4 regions of the Halomonas sp. I5-271120 genome follow, and region 1 is predicted to be linked to each of the others. Evidence: predicted binding sites of a transcription regulator. Region 1 holds the regulator's gene; each other region holds the start of a gene.
The links. The regulator PhoB, encoded in region 1, activates phosphate uptake and scavenging genes when phosphate is short. The targets are predictions, from matches to a motif close to TGTCATANNNNTGTCANA.
Positions count from the first base shown of each region.

Region 2: a site for PhoB is predicted at 2,023-2,040, ahead of Q2K57_RS16250 (glycosyltransferase family 1 protein). Genes of this name have one in related genera too.
Region 3: a site for PhoB is predicted at 3,224-3,241, ahead of Q2K57_RS05340 (PhoX family phosphatase). Genes of this name have one in related genera too.
Region 4: a site for PhoB is predicted at 1,813-1,830, ahead of ugpB (sn-glycerol-3-phosphate ABC transporter substrate-binding protein UgpB). Genes of this name have one in related genera too.

Region 1 covers NZ_CP130701.1:1,699,507-1,703,728, forward strand. Annotated here, with positions in the region: gene phoR (phosphate regulon sensor histidine kinase PhoR) at 1-655, opposite strand, end outside; gene phoB (phosphate regulon transcriptional regulator PhoB) at 663-1,352, opposite strand; gene ubiA (4-hydroxybenzoate octaprenyltransferase) at 1,580-2,464, opposite strand; gene Q2K57_RS07595 (chorismate lyase) at 2,626-3,180, opposite strand; gene Q2K57_RS07600 (FAD-dependent oxidoreductase) at 3,255-4,222, shown strand, end outside.
Region 2 covers NZ_CP130701.1:3,601,961-3,606,182, forward strand. Annotated here, with positions in the region: gene Q2K57_RS16235 (LysR family transcriptional regulator) at 1-71, shown strand, start outside; gene Q2K57_RS16240 (acyltransferase) at 216-1,088, shown strand; gene Q2K57_RS16245 (M23 family metallopeptidase) at 1,034-1,951, shown strand; gene Q2K57_RS16250 (glycosyltransferase family 1 protein) at 2,113-3,267, shown strand; gene Q2K57_RS16255 (phosphatase PAP2 family protein) at 3,239-3,790, shown strand; gene Q2K57_RS16260 (alpha-ketoglutarate-dependent dioxygenase AlkB) at 3,830-4,222, shown strand, end outside.
Region 3 covers NZ_CP130701.1:1,213,274-1,217,495, forward strand. Annotated here, with positions in the region: gene cydD (thiol reductant ABC exporter subunit CydD) at 1-910, opposite strand, end outside; gene Q2K57_RS05340 (PhoX family phosphatase) at 1,193-3,097, opposite strand; gene Q2K57_RS05345 (LysR substrate-binding domain-containing protein) at 3,322-4,222, opposite strand, start outside.
Region 4 covers NZ_CP130701.1:2,672,209-2,676,430, forward strand. Annotated here, with positions in the region: gene ugpA (sn-glycerol-3-phosphate ABC transporter permease UgpA) at 1-94, opposite strand, end outside; gene ugpB (sn-glycerol-3-phosphate ABC transporter substrate-binding protein UgpB) at 308-1,681, opposite strand; gene Q2K57_RS11910 (acyl-CoA dehydrogenase) at 1,949-4,222, opposite strand, start outside.

The DNA of each region.
Region 1 (4,222 bases):
TGAGCGGGGTGCGCAGCTCATGGGAGACGTTGGCCACGAAGTCGCGGCGCATCTGCTCCAGACGATGCAGGCGAGTGATGTCGCGGGCCATCAGCAGGCGCTCATCGTCGCCATATAGCGTCAGCTGGAACTGCAGGACGCGTCGATCGTCGATCGGCGAGGTCAGCGTCAGTGGCTCTCGGTAGGCCCGCTTGTCGAAGTACTCAACGAAGCGCGGGGCGCGGATCAGGTTGGTGATGTGCTGGCCACGATCCTGATGAGTCTTCAGCCCCAGCATGGTTTCGGCGGCGCTGTTCCACCATTCCAGGTCGCCACGGCGGTCGAGCATCACCACGCTGTCGCTCATCGCCTCCGAGGAATCCTGAATGCGTTGCAGGGTGTTACGCAGGCGTCGCTGGGTCTTGGCCTGCGCCTTCTGGTGATGGTGCAGGCGATCGAAGAGCTCACCCCAGATACCGCTGGCCTCGGGTGGGTCAGCGTGTCGCGACTGGGTCAGCCAGCGATGCAGGGCGCGCAGCTGGCGCAGATGGAAGAGCAGATAGATCCCGAACCCCAGTGCCAGACCCAGGCCTGGAGCGTCGAAGATCAGGCCCGCCATGGTCAGAACGCCGGCCAGCCAGGCCAGGCGCCAGAATTCCAGGGCCCAGAGACTCATAGGTAGCTCAGCCCTTGGCAGAGAAGCGGTAGCCCGTGCCGCGCACGGTCTGAATCAGGTGCTGGTGTGCCTCGCCGAGGGCCTTGCGTAGGCGACGGATGTGCACATCGACGGTGCGTTCTTCGACATAGACGTTGCCGCCCCACACCTGATCGAGCAGCTGACTGCGCGTATAGGCGCGCTCCTGGTGGGTCATGAAGAACTGTAGCAAGCGATACTCGGTGGGGCCGATATCCAGCGGAGCGCCGTGGGTGCTGACGCGATGGCTGGCAGGGTCGAGCAGCAGCCCCTCGACCTCGACCGCCTGCTCGACGCCCTTGGGCGTGGCGCGGCGCAGCACCGCCTTGAGGCGGGCCACCAGCTCGCGGGGCGAGAAGGGCTTGGTGATGTAGTCATCCGCCCCGGCTTCGAGCCCCTGAATCTTGTTGTCTTCTTCGCCCTTGGCGGTGAGCAGGATGATCGGCAGCTCGGCGGTAGCTTCGTCGCGCTTCAGGCGGCGGGCCAGCTCAATACCGCTGATGCCCGGCATCATCCAGTCAAGGACCAGCAGGTCGGGTTGATGGTCGACGACCATGGCATGCGCGGTCTGGGCGTTGTCGGCCTCGAGGACCTGATAGTCGGCCATCTCCAGGGCGATGGCGATCATCTCGCGGATAGAGGCTTCGTCATCGACGATCAGGACGGTCTTGGTGCTCATCTGGCTGGCCTCCTGGCCTTACAAAGATAAGGACAATGACAAGATGATGACGATTCCACCACGCTAACATGACATTGCCATGACAGGCGGCTCTCACCAAGGGGGCTCACCAAGGCCCTTGATCAGGGGCTTAGATCAAGGGCTCTGACCCGGGCGTATCCCTCTTCTTGCTCCGCCCCTTTCTTGGCCCCGACCTCAGGGGGCGCACCTTTCGTCCGGCAGTTGCTTCAGGGCGCCGGCCACAGCGACAGGGCCAGGCCGGCGAACAGGACCAGCCCCGCCCAGTGATTGTTGAGGAAGGCTTGGAAGCAGCGATCCCGGTCGCGGCCGCGAATCAGCGTGTACTGATAGACGAAGATCGCGGCCATGGCGCCAAGCCCCAGCCAGAAGAAGCCGCTTAGTGCCAGGCGGGTACCGATCAGTCCCAGCAACCCAAGGGTCAAGAGCTGCAGCAGCCCGATCATCAGGATATCGGCGCGCCCGAACAGCACCGCCGTGGACTTGATGCCGATCTTCAGGTCATCGTCCCGGTCGACCATCGCGTATTGCGTATCATAGGCCACCGTCCAGCACAGGTTGGCCGCGAACAAGAGCCAGGCCTCCAGCGGTACCGCGCCGGTCACGGCCGAGAAGGCCATCGGAATGGCCATCGAGAAGGCCGCCCCCAGCACGACCTGGGGCAGGTGCGTATAGCGTTTCATGAAGGGATAGACCGCGGCCAGGGCCACGGCGGCCACCGACAGCAGCACGGTCAGGCCGTTGGTGAAGCACACCAGCACGAAGGAGGCGGCGACGAGGGCCGCGAACAGCATCTTGGCTTCGCGCTCCGCAATGCGCCCGGTGGCCAGCGGCCGTGCCTTGGTGCGCTTGACGTGACCATCCAGGTGGCGGTCGGCGTAGTCGTTGACCACGCAGCCCGCGGCTCGCATCAGGTAGACCCCAGCGATGAAGATCAGCAGCAGGGTGCGGGTGGGCAGGCCCTCGGCGGCGAGCCACAGCGCCCAGAGCGTCGGCCACATCAATAGCCAGGTACCGATGGGACGATTGAGGCGCATCAGTGCCAGAAAGTCGGGCAGGCGAGCCAGGCCACGGGGGCGCTCGACGTGATCCATCTTGGTCTCCAGGTTGTCTCTTCAGGCCCTGCCGCTACGCCCATTCTCCAGGGCCAGGGCACTCTTTTATCGCGCCGGCTCATTTAATGCCATGGCCCATTTATCGTCACGACTCATTTAACGCCATGGGCTAGCTGCGATGGTTTAGGCGCGGCGGCCGGTCAGCGTGGCGGCAAGCCCAGCTCATCGCTCATGGTATCGAGGAAGAACTCCTGAACCAGTACCGCGAAGCGACCGTGGCGAAACACCGAGCGTCGCCCCCATGGGCCGAGGCCGCCGTGAAAGCCTGCTGCGGCTCGGCTGACCTCAATCGGCCCGCGCTCGAGGTCCGGTTGACGAAACAGCCAGTGGCCCAGCGAGCGCTCACCGAGGCGATCCAGGCGCTGGCCGTGGAGCCGAGCGAGTGGCACCACCGAGCGAGCCACTACCCAGGGCTGCTCCTCGATGCACAGCGCCACCTCGCGCAGCCAGGCGCGCTCTCGGGGCCTGAGCCCCAGTGCCCGGGCTTCGTCGTGTCCGGGGCGGCCGATGCGCTGGTCCAGCAGGCGCACCCGGAAGGGACGACCGTCGGCGGCAGCGATCAGCCTCGCCGTCAGCGAGTCGCGGCTGGCGATCCAGGTCCACCAGGCGGGGCTCATTGTCGGCCGGGCCACGGCAGCGGGGTACCAGCGGCGCCAGGTGGTGCTCAGAGAGGGAGATGTCGGGCGATCGCGCACCGGGCGCCTCCAGGCCAATATCGGGGCGCATAGTGTACCATGCGGCGTTCACGTTATTGCTCGTCGGGAGCGCCATGACTGCACCCTTGACCATCCTCGGCACCGGCATGGCCGGTATTCAGCTGGCCCGCCAGGTGCGTGCCCGTGACGCCGCGCGGCCGATCACCCTGATCACTGCCGACAGCGGTGACGATTACTCCAAGCCGATGCTCTCCACCGGCTTCGCCAAGGGGCTGCCCCCGTCGCGGCTGGCCAGCCGCGATGCGCTTTCGCTGGCCGAGGGCCTCGACGCCGTGGTGCGCACCCACACCCGGGTCACGTCGATCGACCCGCTGACGAAGTGCCTCGAGATCGGCGCCGAGACGTTGCCCTATGGCGAGCTGGTGTTGGCGACCGGCGCCGCGCCGGTGGCGCCCTTCGCGATTCCGCCCGCGCTGGCATCCAGGGTCTTTGCGATCAATGACCTCGACGACTACCGCGTCTTCCACGCGGCGCTGGCGAGGCTCGCTCGCCCGGCGCGAGTGGCGATCATCGGCAGCGGCCTGGTGGGTTGCGAGTATGCCAATGACCTGGTCGCCGGCGGCCATGGCGTGACGCTGATCGCCCCTGAGCCCACGCCGCTGGCGCGGCTGCTGCCCGAGACGCTGGGGGCGGCCTTGAATGATGCCTTCCGGGAGGCCGGCATCGCGCTGGAGACGGGCCGGACCCTGGCGGCGCTTGGCGAGGACGGCGACCAGCTGGCGCTGACCCTCGACGATGGCCGGTCGCTCGAGGCGGATCTGGTGCTGGTCGCTACCGGCCTGTCGCCGCGCACGGCGCTCGCCGAGGCTGCTGGCCTGGCCGTGGGCCCTGAGGGCGTGCATACCGACCGCTACCTGGCCACCTCACAGCCGGGCATCCATGCGCTGGGCGACGTGGCCTGCGTCGATGGGGTCAATGCCATGTACGTGCAGCCCCTGCAGGCCGGTGCCAAGGCGCTGGCGGCGACCCTCACCGGCACCCCGACGCCGGTGGCTTATGGCCCCTGGCCGATACTGGTCAA
Region 2 (4,222 bases), 1.9 Mb from region 1:
TATCGGTAGCCGCCCAAGCACTGGCCGAGGTACTCCAGACCACAGTCGCGGCACCGGTGTCAGGCGCCTAGCGCCCTGTCCATCAGATACTTTTCGGGGGGAAGCTTCTGCCACCAGCAGCAGGGTTGCTGCCCGGGCGTTGATCGTGCCGCTGGGCAGCCCCCGGGACTTGCAGTAGCATTGGCCCCCTGCGCCAAGTCGTTGAAGGAGAACGCATGTCGACCCTAAAGGGGCTCGTCAGTCTGCTGCTGCTGGTGATCAACACCTTGATCTGGTCAATACCGCTGCTCACCCTGATCCTGCTCAAAGTCGTGACGCCCGGACGCCCGCTGCGCCGCGAGCTGCTCAAAGCACTGAACGCCATCGCCCTGCAGTGGATCGGCTTCAACCTGTGGTGGATACGTCACTGGCTCAGGCCCGAGCTGCATATCGACACCCCAGAGGGGCTGAGCCCCGACCGCTGGTGGCTGGTGGTGGCCAATCACCAGAGCTGGACCGACATCTTCATGCTGCAGATGGCGCTTCATCGGCGTATCCCGATCCCGCGCTTCTTCATCAAACGCGAGCTGATCTGGATTCCGGTCATCGGGCTCGCCTGGTGGGCACTGGAGTTTCCCTTCATGCGCCGCTACTCCCGCGAGGCACTCGAGAAGAACCCCAAACTGGCCCGTCGTGATCGCGAGGCCACCAAGCAGATGTGCGAACGCGCCCAGGACATGCCGACCGCGATCTACAACTTCGTCGAAGGCACCCGGTTCACGCCCGCCAAGCAGGCGGCCCAGCAAAGCCCCTATCGCCACCTCCTGCGGCCCAAGGCCGGCGGCACCGCCCAGGTGGTCGGCTTGCTGGGGCACCGGCTCAGCGGCATTCTCGACGTCACAATCGTCTATGCACGCCCTAAGCCGACGTTCTGGCGCTTCCTCTGCGGACGCGAGGGCGCCATTCGGGTCAGCGTGCAACGACTCGATGTCCCGCCCTGGATGCCGGGCGGCGACTACCATCAGGACCCGGATTACAAGGAACGCTTCCAGACATGGATCAACGAGCTGTGGCAGGACAAGGATCGTACCCTCGACGCCAGCGTCTGAACCTCGCCGTTCTGCTTCTGATCGCCCTGCTGATGGCTGGCTGTGCGAGTCATGGCGGCTGGAACCAGTCGGTCACACCCGGCAACTGGATCAGCGTGAAGCGCGGCGATACCCTGGGCGAATTGGCCAATCAGGCCGGTGTGCCCCTTAAGCGTCTGCAGCGTTTCAACCCAGGCGTCCGGGCCCGCTCCCTGGCCATCGGCCAGCGCCTGCTCATACCCACCCATCAGGAACGCGCTCCCTACGGCGGCCCTTACCGTTACCAGGTGCGCCCCGGCGATACCTACACGGCCATTGCCCGGCATTTTGGCACCCGCGCCAGCCGCTTGAGCGCCGGCAACCCCGGCACGTCCGCCTCATCGCTGCGGGTCGGCCAACTGATCAAGGTGCCGCTCAGTGGCAGCGGCGCATCATCGAGCGTCGCCTCCCGGTCATCGGGCTCGTCCTCATCGTCCTCAACGAGTCGTCCATCACCCAGTGGCTCTCTGCCCTCCTCGGCCGGCAGTTGGCCCTGGCCGCTTCAGAAACACCGGGTCGCACGGGAGTATGGCAAGGACTCACGCGGCACCCTGCAGCCCATGCTGCTGACCAGCGCCAGCTCCGATAAAGCACTCGCTGTGGCCGACGGCGAAGTCCGCTTCGCCGGCAGCATGCGCCAGCTGGGCCGCGTGGTGATCGTGCACCACGCCGATAACCTGCAGAGTGTCTATGCGCTCTGCCAGTCACTGTCGGTCGACGTTGGCGAGCACGTGAGCCGCGGCGATGCTGTGTGCCGAACAAGCTCTGGCGACCGTGGCAATGAATTGCTATTCGACATGCGTCGTGGCGGCAAGCCCATCGATCCCCGGCGGGTACTTCGCTAGGTCTGGACGCAGAGACAAGTGCGCTCGGTAAGCAAGGACCAACGCCTTATGCGACAACATCTGGCACCGAGTGTCATTCAGACTTCACCAATTCGTCCCTGTCCTGTCATGCGCCACCGTGATTCTGAGATCACGACTCATGAAAGGGACACACGAGCCTTATGCGCATCTGCTTCGTCAGCGAAACCTGGTCGCCGGATATCAACGGTGTGGCCCATACCCTGGGACACCTGAGCCGCGAACTCGATGCACGAAACATCACCCTGCAGCTGGTGCGCCCGAGGCCTGACAACGGTCGCCGTGCAGAAGGGATCGAGGACGAACTACAGGTAAGCGGGTTTCACCTTCCCGGCTATAAGGCCGTCAAGCTGGGCCTTCCCGCCGGACGAGCCTTGGCGAGGTTATGGCGTGATCGTCGCCCCGATGCGGTCTATATCGCCACCGAAGGCCCACTGGGCTGGTCGGCGCTGCGACAGGCCCGGCGCCTGGGGCTGCCAGTGGCCAGCGGCTTTCATACCAACTTCGATCACTACGCCGGCGACTATGGCTTCGCCTGGCTGAAAAGGCCGGTAGCGGCGGTGCTGCGTCACTTTCACAACCGTACCGGGGCAACCCTGGTGCCAACCGCCACACAGGTGCGGGCGCTCAGCGCCCAGGGCTTTGATAACGTCCAGGTCATGAGCCGCGGCATCGATGCCCAACACTTCTCGCCAGAAAAACGCGACCCGCAGCTACGCCAGACCTGGGGCGTCGGTGAGAATCAACCGGTCGCCCTGCACGTGGGGCGGCTGGCCAGCGAGAAAAACCTGGACCTGCTGGTGGAGAGCGTGCAGGCAATGCAAGAGGTTCAGCCAGACCTGGTCACGGTCATGGTCGGTGATGGCCCCCTGCGAGAAAGCCTGCAGCAGCGCCTGCCCGACGCCATTTTTACCGGTTTCATCAACCGTGAATCGCTCGCCAGGCATTACGCCAGCGCCGACATCTTCATCTTCCCCTCCTGCTCGGAAACCTATGGCAACGTCGTCGCCGAAGCCATGGCCAGCAGCCTTGGGGTGGTGGCCTTCGACCATGCTGCCGCCAGCGAGCTGATCACGTCCGGCCAGCAAGGCCTGACGGCACAGGTGGGGGATAAACAGGGCTTCATCGACCATGCAATCACGCTGTGCCAGCACCCGGCCAGTTACGGCCAGCTGGGGCGCCAGGCCAGACAGCGCGTGGCATCCAACGGCTGGGACCGGATCGCCGACGACTTCCTGCGCATCCTGCTTTCATTACAGGAGACTCCAGATGACGCCTCGCACGCCTACCGTCTTTGAACGCCTCGACTTGCTCGAGTGGCGGCTATGCCATCGCTTCGCCCTGGCCAGCAATACCCGACTGCTGCCGCTGGCGACGCTGCGAATCGCCAGCAAAATCGGCGACTGGCCCGCCTGGGTCGTTCTGATATTGGCGCAACCCTTGCTCGACCCCAGCCTGGGTTGGCAGCGTCTGCTGCAGTTCAGCCTGACCGCCATCGCCGCGCTGCTGGTGTATCGGCTTCTGAAGACGCGTCTGTGTCGCGAACGCCCTTCCATCACCTTCGAGTGCATTCCCTGCACAGAGCCACCCAGGGATCGCTACAGCTTTCCCAGCGGCCACACCATGCATGCGGTGATGTTCACGGTACTGACGGCTACCTCCACGCCCTGGCTGCTGGTGATCGTTGCCCCCCTTGCCGTCGTGATCGCGGTGTCCCGAGTCGGCCTGGGGCTGCACTACATCAGCGATGTAATCGGCGGCGGACTCATCGGTGTGATGTTTGCTCTGGCAAGCCTTGAGCTCTTGCCGCTGGCGACCTGACCCCGCGACAGACGCTGCCGGGGCTGGCAAGCTAGGCCCATGAATGACGTAACCCTCGGGCCGCCGCACTGGCAGGCCCTTCTCGACTCGCCGCCGTTGTCGCTGGGACTTGGCCTGTTTGGCCTCACGCGTGCTAACGAGCTGCTGCTGCAACTGGATCAGCAACTGCACTGGCAGCGGCCCACCCTCACCCTTTACGGCCGCCAACACCTCATCCCCCGCCGCCAGATCTGGATGGGCGATCCGGACGCCGCCTATCGCTATTCCGGCGAGGCGTTTACTCCCACGCCCTGGCACCCGGCGGTTGAGGAGATCAGGCTCGCCGTTGAACGGGCCCTGGAAGCCACCGGACAGCCCGCAAGCTTCAACAGTGTGCTACTCAATCGCTACGCCGATGGCGAGGATCGCATGGGCTGGCACAGCGATGACGAG
Region 3 (4,222 bases), 490 kb from region 1:
CGTGATAGACCCCGCCCATGTTGCGCAGCGGCAGGTAGAACTCCGGCGCCAGCAGCAGCACCAGAAAGCCCGACTCGAAGTCCAGCTCGCCCCACAGCAGCCGAAAACCGATCAGCACCGCGACCATGGCGATGCTCACCGTGGCCAGGAACTCCAGGACCAGCGACGAGACGAAGGCCAGGCGCAGCACCTTGAGCGTACTGGTGCGGTACTCGTCGGAGAGCCGTTCGATCAGTCGCGCCTCGCGCCGCCCCAGGTTGAAGACCTTGAGCGTGGTCAGCCCCTGCAGGGCGTCGAGGAAGTGCCCGGAAAGCTGGCCCATGCGCCGCCACTGGCGCTGGTTGAGCTTCTCCGCGCCCTTGCCGATGAAGATCATGAATACCGGAATCAGCGGCGCGGTAACCATCAGGATCAGCGCCGAGACCCAATCGATGGGCAGGATCACCGCCAGGATCGCCAGCGGGATCAGCGCGGCCAGCGCGGTCTGCGGCAGATAGCGGGCATAATAGGCCTCGAGGTGCTCGACGCCGTCGGTGACGGTGTTGACCACGTCACCGGTCTGCGCGCCGCGCTGCCAGACCAGCCCCAGCGCCTGCAACTGGCGCATCAGGCGCTCGCGCACCGCGAGCTTGACGGTGCTCGCCGCAGTGAAGGCGAAGTGTTCAACGGCGTAGGTCAGCCCGGCGCGCAGCAGCAGGATCGCCAGCATGGCGGCGAACGCCGGCCACAGCGTGGCGAGCGGCGTCTGTTGGAAGATCGCGCCATCGGCGACATGGGCGAGCAGCGTCGCCTGGACGATGAGTAGCACGCCGCTGGCGAGTCCCAGGCCGATGGCCCAGGCGACGGGCGTGCGCACGCGGCGGCTCTCCTGCTTGAGCCAGCCGAGGGGTTTGGTCGTTGTGGTTTGCATCGCGAAGCCGGAGTCAGGGAGTCAGTCTCGTTATGGGACGCGACATGCCATCGGGCGCACCGCAGTCCGTTTCGAGCCCAGTCTACGCGTTGCGCTTTGTAACCCCTTGACCTGAATCAACATGGCTCGCGATGCATCGCCTCGAGGGCATCGCTCAGACTCCGCTGCGCGCCGAGGTGATCGCCTGATGATTCAGGCGGGCTCACAGTCGCGCTGTCAGATGGGAAGACACCCTCGGCCGAAGCCGGCCGAGGGTGTAGGAGTAACGCGGGACAGGAGTGATCAGCCGAGCTTGGGCATGCCGGTGATGTAGCCCACCGCGGCACCATAGCGGTCCTTGAAATTGGCGCGCACATAGGGGTCCAGGGTCTCGCGGACCTTGTCGTGCAAGGGGCTGTCCCAGTCTCCCGGATGCTGGAAGTTGCTCATGATGTAGGTCCAGCCATTGATCGCATCGACGGCCTGCAGCCCGGTGGACTCGGCGCCGGCCGGACAGGACAGCAGACGCGTCAGGTCGCCGCTGTCGACGTTGTAGGCCCACAGGAAGTTGTTGACGTGATTGCCGCTGTCTTCGCCGATGAACAGCGTGCGCAGCGCCTCGGAATACTTGATGTTGTCGGGGTTGGCAATGCGTTCGGCATGCGCCGTGTTGCCCAGCGCGTCGGGCTCGGCCAGGTCCTCACCGATGAGGTTGGGCGGCACCGCCATGTGCACCGACATCCACTCGCTGTCGATGGGCTGACCATCGCTGTCCTTCTGGCCGCCGCGCAGGGTGTGCTCGTAGACCGCACCGGCGGTCGGGCCTTCGACGTGGATCTCGTTGCTGCCGTCGGTCATCGTCTTATAGACGTAGGACATGGCCGAATAGGCCTTCTTGTCGGCGGCATTGACGGTGGTGCCCTCCATCTTGGTAAAGCCCATCGAGGCTCCCATCAGCGCCGCGTAGCGATGGGTCTCGAGGAAGGCGGCGGCCTTTTCCATGCCCGGCTTGAGCTTGACCCAGTTGAGCTTGCCGCTGAAGGGAATGCGGGTGAAGCCATCGTCCTGGGGATCCTCGGTGCGGATGTCCATGATGTCCGCCGCCTGGATGCCGTCGTCGATCATTGTCTTGATCTCGGCACTGCTGGCATGTCCCAGGCGAATCCAGCTGATATCGCCTGCGCCGGGCCCTTCGCCCGAGACCTGGGTCCACTTGCCCACGTACAGGGTACCGGACGACAGATCCCGCGGCTGGTCGGCGACGAACATGAACAGGCCACCGTTGGTGGCGTCGTCGCCCATCAGCACGGTGCGCTCGTCCGGCATCACCTCGATCAGCTCATGAGAGATGCGGCCCAGGTTGTAGTGTTTGGCAAGGGTGCCGCTGCCGTCGGGGTTCACCGTCACTTCCGGCAGGTGGCCATAGTGATAGGGGTTGCCGCGACTCTCGTCGCCGAACAGGTGCTTGCAGAAGCTCCTGAAGGTGTCGTCGGGCGCCGAGGCATCCGGCTCGTATTCTTCGCTCGACAGGTGCGTGCCCCAGGGCGACAGACTGGCACCGCAGGTGATCCACAGGCCGTTGACCGGCGAGGTATCGACGTTGTGGTACTTGACCAGCGTCAGCTCGCCGGTTTCCGGGTTTTGATCAAGCGTCAGCACCGCGATCGGCGAGGGCAGTTGACCGTACATCCCTTCTTCCGCGCCGTTGCGGGTGGTGTACTCGAACTGCACGACGGCAAACACCGGGTTGCCGTACACGCCATCGACCCGGGCGTTCTCGACCGTCAGCAGGCTGGTGCCGTCCGGGCAGTCGGAGAAGAACTGGCGATTGTCGGCCGACGGATCCAGGATCGGCTGGTTATCGATATCGTAATAGCCGCCGGCGACCACGGTGCCGCCCTGGCCGTCGGGCACGCGATCACCGGTGATGAAGAAGGGATGATAGGCCAGCTTGACCTGGCGACTGGTGCCGTCGCTCATCTTCAGCTGCATGGCCGAACCAATGGTGGTGGTCGCCATGGCTGCCGGATTGCTCAACGAAGGCGCCGCCATGGGCAGGAACTTGACGGACGTCACTGTCGCCTGGCTATCGGCGAAGGCTGAAGTGCTGGCGCCTAGGCTGGCAAGGCCCCCGGCGAGGGGCAGCAGGGGCGCTCCCGCCATGAAGCCGAGGAGACGGCGGCGATTTCTGTCGACAGACTGAGTCATTGGAACGTCCTTGGTCATCAAGAGGATCGAGATCATCACGGGTAGAGGTCATGTCGAACGGCGACGCCTTCGCCTCTCGGCGAGCACCGACGCCGTTGACCGGCACTAAGAATAGTCTCTCGATTTGATGACATATCGCTGACAGTTCCATGTCCGCCGGGTGTAACCGTCGTGACAGGATCAAGGTCAAGGGAGGGCATTCGCCGCCGGGGTACGCCCGCAGCTTAGGCGGGCGCGCGGCCGATTTCCGCCGTGACCCAGCGCATGATTTCGCCGATCAGGGCACTGTGGGCATAGCGGGTGCGCAGAATATAACCGTGGCTTTCGCGCCGGATCGGCGGCGCCAGCGGTATCAGACTACCGTCCTTGAGCGCATCTTGGACCAGCAGGTCCCAGCCAAGCGCGATCCCCTTGCCGGCCTGGGCCGCGTTAAGCAGCAACGGATAGTTGTTGTACTTGAAGACGGCCCCCCGCTCTTCATAGGGCACCTCATAAGTCACCCCAGCCAGGGCGCTCCACTCGCGCCAGTCGATCCAGCGCGAATTGCGCTCGTCCATGTGCAGCAGCGGCAGCGCCGACCAGCGCGCCGGGGTGTCGCCCTCGAGCAGGCCGTGCAAAGCGGCGAAGGCGGGGCTGCAGACCGGAAACACCTCTTCCGGAGTGAAGATATCGTCCTGCTCGCTATCGCGGTCGCAATGAATGGCGATATCGGCGCGGTGGTCCTGATCGTCCTGATCGACGGCCAGCACCTCGATATCCACCTGCGGAAAGGCCGCTTCGAGCCTCGAGAGCCTGGGCAGCAGCCAGAGATGCGCGAAGCCGAAGTTGGCGGCGATCAGCACCCGTTGGCGGGTCGAGCGCGCCCGGGCTCTGAGCGAGTGAACGGCGCTGTCGATGCGGTTGAGCGCAGGGGCGATATCGTCATAGAAGCGCAGCGCCTCGCGGGTCGGCGCGAGGCGGCCGCCACTTCGCTCGAAGAGCACCAGCCCCACCTGGCTCTCCAGCCCGCGAATGCGCTGGGAGATCGCCGGCTGGGTGGCGCCGAGCACCTTGGCGGCGGCGGTCAGCGAGCCCAGGCGAAGGGTGGTTTCAAAGGCGATGAGTGCCTTGAGGCTAGGCAATGAC
Region 4 (4,222 bases), 970 kb from region 1:
GGAAGGCCGGCCAGAAGAAGAACACGGCGATGATGGCGAGCTGTGGCGACATCAGCAGCCAGGGCGTCACGGGGTGACGTTGGAAATGTGCCATGCGGGATCTCTCGGTAGTGCGTGACACACCGGCAGTCGCCTCTGTGGAGCATGCCGATAATAGGCGGGCAACTCCCTTGCGGGATGTCTGACGGTGCTGAGGCCATGGACCTTGATCGGCATGGCCAAACGTAAAAGGGCTTGATGACATCTGCCTGGTTGGACCAGGCACTGCCGCCGGACGTCATCCGGCGGCAGGACGGCTAGGCTTAGTTCAGCCCTGACGGCGGGCGAACTTTTCTAGCAGGGCGTTGCCGCGCTCGACGGCCTCATCGAGCCCCTGCTGGGCGCTCTTGTCACCCGAGAAGATCTGCTCGAGTTCCTCGTTGATCACGTCACGGATCTGCACCATGTTGCCCAGTCTCAGCCCCTTCGAGTTCTCGGTGGGGGTGGCGGAGGTCATCTGGGTGATGGCAACGTCGGTGCCCGGGTGCTCGGCGTAGAAGCCCTGCTCGCGGGTCAGTTCGGCGGCTGCCGTGGTGATCGGCAGGTAGCCGGTGAACTGGTGCCAGTCGGCCTGGACCTCGGGGCTCGACAGGTACTGGAAGAACTTGGCCACGCCGCGGTATTCATCGTCCTCCTGGCCGGTCAGCACCCACAGTGAGGCGCCACCGATAATGGAGTTCTGCGGGGTGTCGATGACATCGGCATCGTAGGGCAACGGGGCGACGCCGAATTCGAAGCCCTTGGCGCTTTCCTTGACGCCGGCGTAGCTCGCCGAGGAGCCCATCATCATGGCGCACTCCCCGGAGTAGAACTTGGGCGCGGCGTCATCGTAACGGCCGCCATAGACGAAGCGGTTGTCGGCCTGCCAGTCATCAAGGCGCTGTATCTGGTCGACCACGGCGGTCTGGTTGAACTCAAGGCGAGCATCCACGCCCGCGAAGCCATTGGCTTGGCTGGCGAAGGGGATGTCGTTGCGCGCCGAATAGTTCTCAAGCATTACCCAGGACGGCCAGGTGGTGGTAAGGCCGCACTCGGCGGCGCCTGAGTCGACGACCTTCTTGAGGGCGTCATCCATTTCCTGCCAGGTGGTCGGCACGCTATCGACGCCGGCCTTGGCCAGTACGTCCTTGTTGAAATAGGTGACCGGCGTGGAGGAGTTGAAGGGAAGTGACAGCATCTGGCCATCGCGGTCGGTGTAGTAGCCGGTGACCGCCGACAGGTAGGCGTCGGGATCGAAGGCGGCACCTTGCTCGGGGGCGTAGTCGGCCATCAGCTGATGCACCGGCACGATCGCACCCTTGGCACCCATCATGGTCGCGGTGCCGACTTCGAAGATTTGTACGATATCCGGGCCCTTACCGGCGCGGAAGGCGGCGATGGCGGAGGTCATGGTCTCGGTGTAGTTGCCCTTGAACACCGGCTTGATCACGTAATCACTCTGGCTTTGATTGAAGTCGTCGGCGATCTCATTGACCTTGTTGCCAAGGGTGCCGCCCATGGCATGCCACCATTCGATTTCGGTGGCAGCCATGGCACTGGCGGAGGTGGTGGTCAGCGCGGTAGCTACGACCAGGCCGAGCAGCCGGCGGGGAGAGGGGCTAGAGGGGGAACGATGCGAGAGGCAGGCGGGCAGATAACGCATGTCGAGCTCCTTGGAAGTCGGTAGCGCCATGGCGCAGACCGCGGTCGGCGATGGCGAGGCGATGCTCGAATGAAATACGCTCCGGCGTTTTTGATGATCATTCGAACATAGGCGACAACATATCCTGGCTCCATGACAGTCGTCTGACAGTTTCATGTGCGAATGATGATGATGGTATGACAGCCAATGAAATCGCCCCGCTCAGAGGAAATCCTGAGCGGGGCGATGGGGCCTGACCGTCAGGTGGTCAGGGTGGATGGAGCGGCCTTAGGCCGCGTTATGCCAGGTGACGTTTTCCTTGGCGCTGGCAAAAGCGTCGAAGGCGAAGTCGTCGACGCTGAGCATCGCAAGCACCTCGGCTTCATGCAGACGCATAAAGTGGGCGTCATCGTCGCTGATCAGGCCGGCGGCCAGGGCCGCTTCGATGCGCTGTTCGGGGTGTAGCGCGTCAGAAGGCAACTCGCCCTTGGCGTAGGCCTTGTTGAGGGTGCGATAAATCGGCTCAGCACGCTCCTGCTCAACAAGCAAGGCGTTGTAGCGGGCCAGGGGGTTGTCCTGCTGGCCTTTTTCCTGAGTATCCCAGGTATGGGCGAGCAGCATGGTGCGCAGCGCCGAGTCTTGTGAGACGTTCTTGGCGATACCGCGAGTCAGCGTATCGGCCGGGCGTGCCCAACGCCGCCCCAGCGGCATCACGATGGGCTTAAGCACTCGGGCCAGAGCGCGGTTCGGCAGGTTGTCGAACAACTCGACGAAGGCCTGTTCGGCGCGCTGCAGCAGGAAGCGACAGCTGTAGTGCAAGAGTTCGTCCTCGCCTTCGACCTTATCGCCTTCGTGCCAGGACTTGAGCACCATCGAGGCCAGATAGAGGTTCGACAGGACATCGCCAAGCCTTGCCGAGAGCATCTCGCGCAGCTTGAGGCTGGCGCCGAGGCTCGCCATTGCCGCATCTGCGGCGAGGCCGAAGCCCGCCGAGAGCCTGGCAATATCCTGAGCATAAGGCGCGGCGACGGCATCGAAGGGCACCGCCGGGCGGCCGATGCCAAGCCCCTGGGTCAGGGCACGAGCGGCGTTACCCAGGATCAGGCCGGTATGGGCGAAGAAGGCCTGGTCGAAGGCCTTGAGGTCGTCGGCGTCCTTGGCGGCCAGTTCCTCGAGCACATAGGGATGACAGCGAATCGCCCCCTGGCCGAAAATCATCAGGTTGCGGGTCATGATGTTGGCGCCTTCCACGGTGATCGCCACCGGGTTGGCAGAGTAGCCGATGCCAATATAGTTGCTCGGTCCAAGCGTGACCGCCTTGCCGCCGTGGATGTCCATGGCGTCGCCGAGCAGGCTGCGCTGGAACTCGGTGAGCTGGCTCTTGAGGATCGCCGAGGGTACCGCCGGCTTGTGGCCGTGGTCGATCATGTTGGCGGTCTGGCGCACCGTGGCCTGAGCGATATAGGCCATCGAAGCGATGCGGGCCAGCGGTTCCTGAACGCCTTCCATTTCCGCTACCGGGACGTTGAACTGGCGACGAATTCGGGCAAAGCCGCCGCTCCAGCCCAGAGCGTAGCGCGCGGTGCCGGTGGCGCCGGAGGGCAGGGTGATGCAGCGCCCCACCGACAGGCACTCGACCAGCATCCGCCAGCCTTGGCCGGCCATTTCCGAGCCCCCGATGATGGTGTCCAGCGGCACGAACACATCCTTGCCCTTGATCGGGCCATTCATGAAGGGGCTGCCGATGGGGTGATGGCGGCGGCCGATCTCCATGCCGTCGGTGTCGCGGGGAATCAGCGCGCAGGTGATGCCCAGGTCCTCGTCATCACCCAGCAGGTGATCCGGGTCGAACATGCGAAACGCCAGTCCGACCACAGTGGCAATGGGCGCAAGCGTGATCCAGCGCTTCTCGAAGTTGAGCCTGAGGCCCAGCACTTCCTTGCCGTCGACGACCTGTTTGCAGACTACGCCGGTGTCCGGCAACGCGGTGGCATCTGAGCCGGCCCGCGGGCCGGTGAGCCCAAAGCAGGGAATCTCGCGGCCGTCTGCGAGGCGCGGCAGGTAGTGATCCTTCTGGGCGTCTGTGCCGTATTTGAGCAGCAGCTCGCCCGGTCCCAGTGAGTTGGGCACGCCCACGGTGACCATCAGGGTCTCGTTGACCGCAAGCTTCTGTAACACGAGCGACTGTGCCTTGGCTGAGAAGCCCAGGCCGCCGTAAGCCTCTGGGATGATCATGCCGAAGAAGCCTTCCTGCTTCAGATAGGCCCAAAGCTCCGGAGGCAGGTCGGCGCGTTCTCGCGCGATGTCCCAGGCGTTGCACATGCCGGCCGCCACCGAGCACTGATGATCGAGGAAGGCCTGCTCCTTGTCTGTCAGGCCGTCGTCGGTGGTATCCAGCAGGGTCTGCCAGTCCGGCTTGCCGGAAAACAGCTCGCCGTCCCAGCCGACGCTGCCAGCCTCAAGGGCCGTGCGCTCGGTGGCCGACACCTTGGGGGCGACTCGCTTGAACATGGCGAAGAGCCGCGGCGACAGCCAGCGACGGCGCAGCGGCGGCAGACCGCA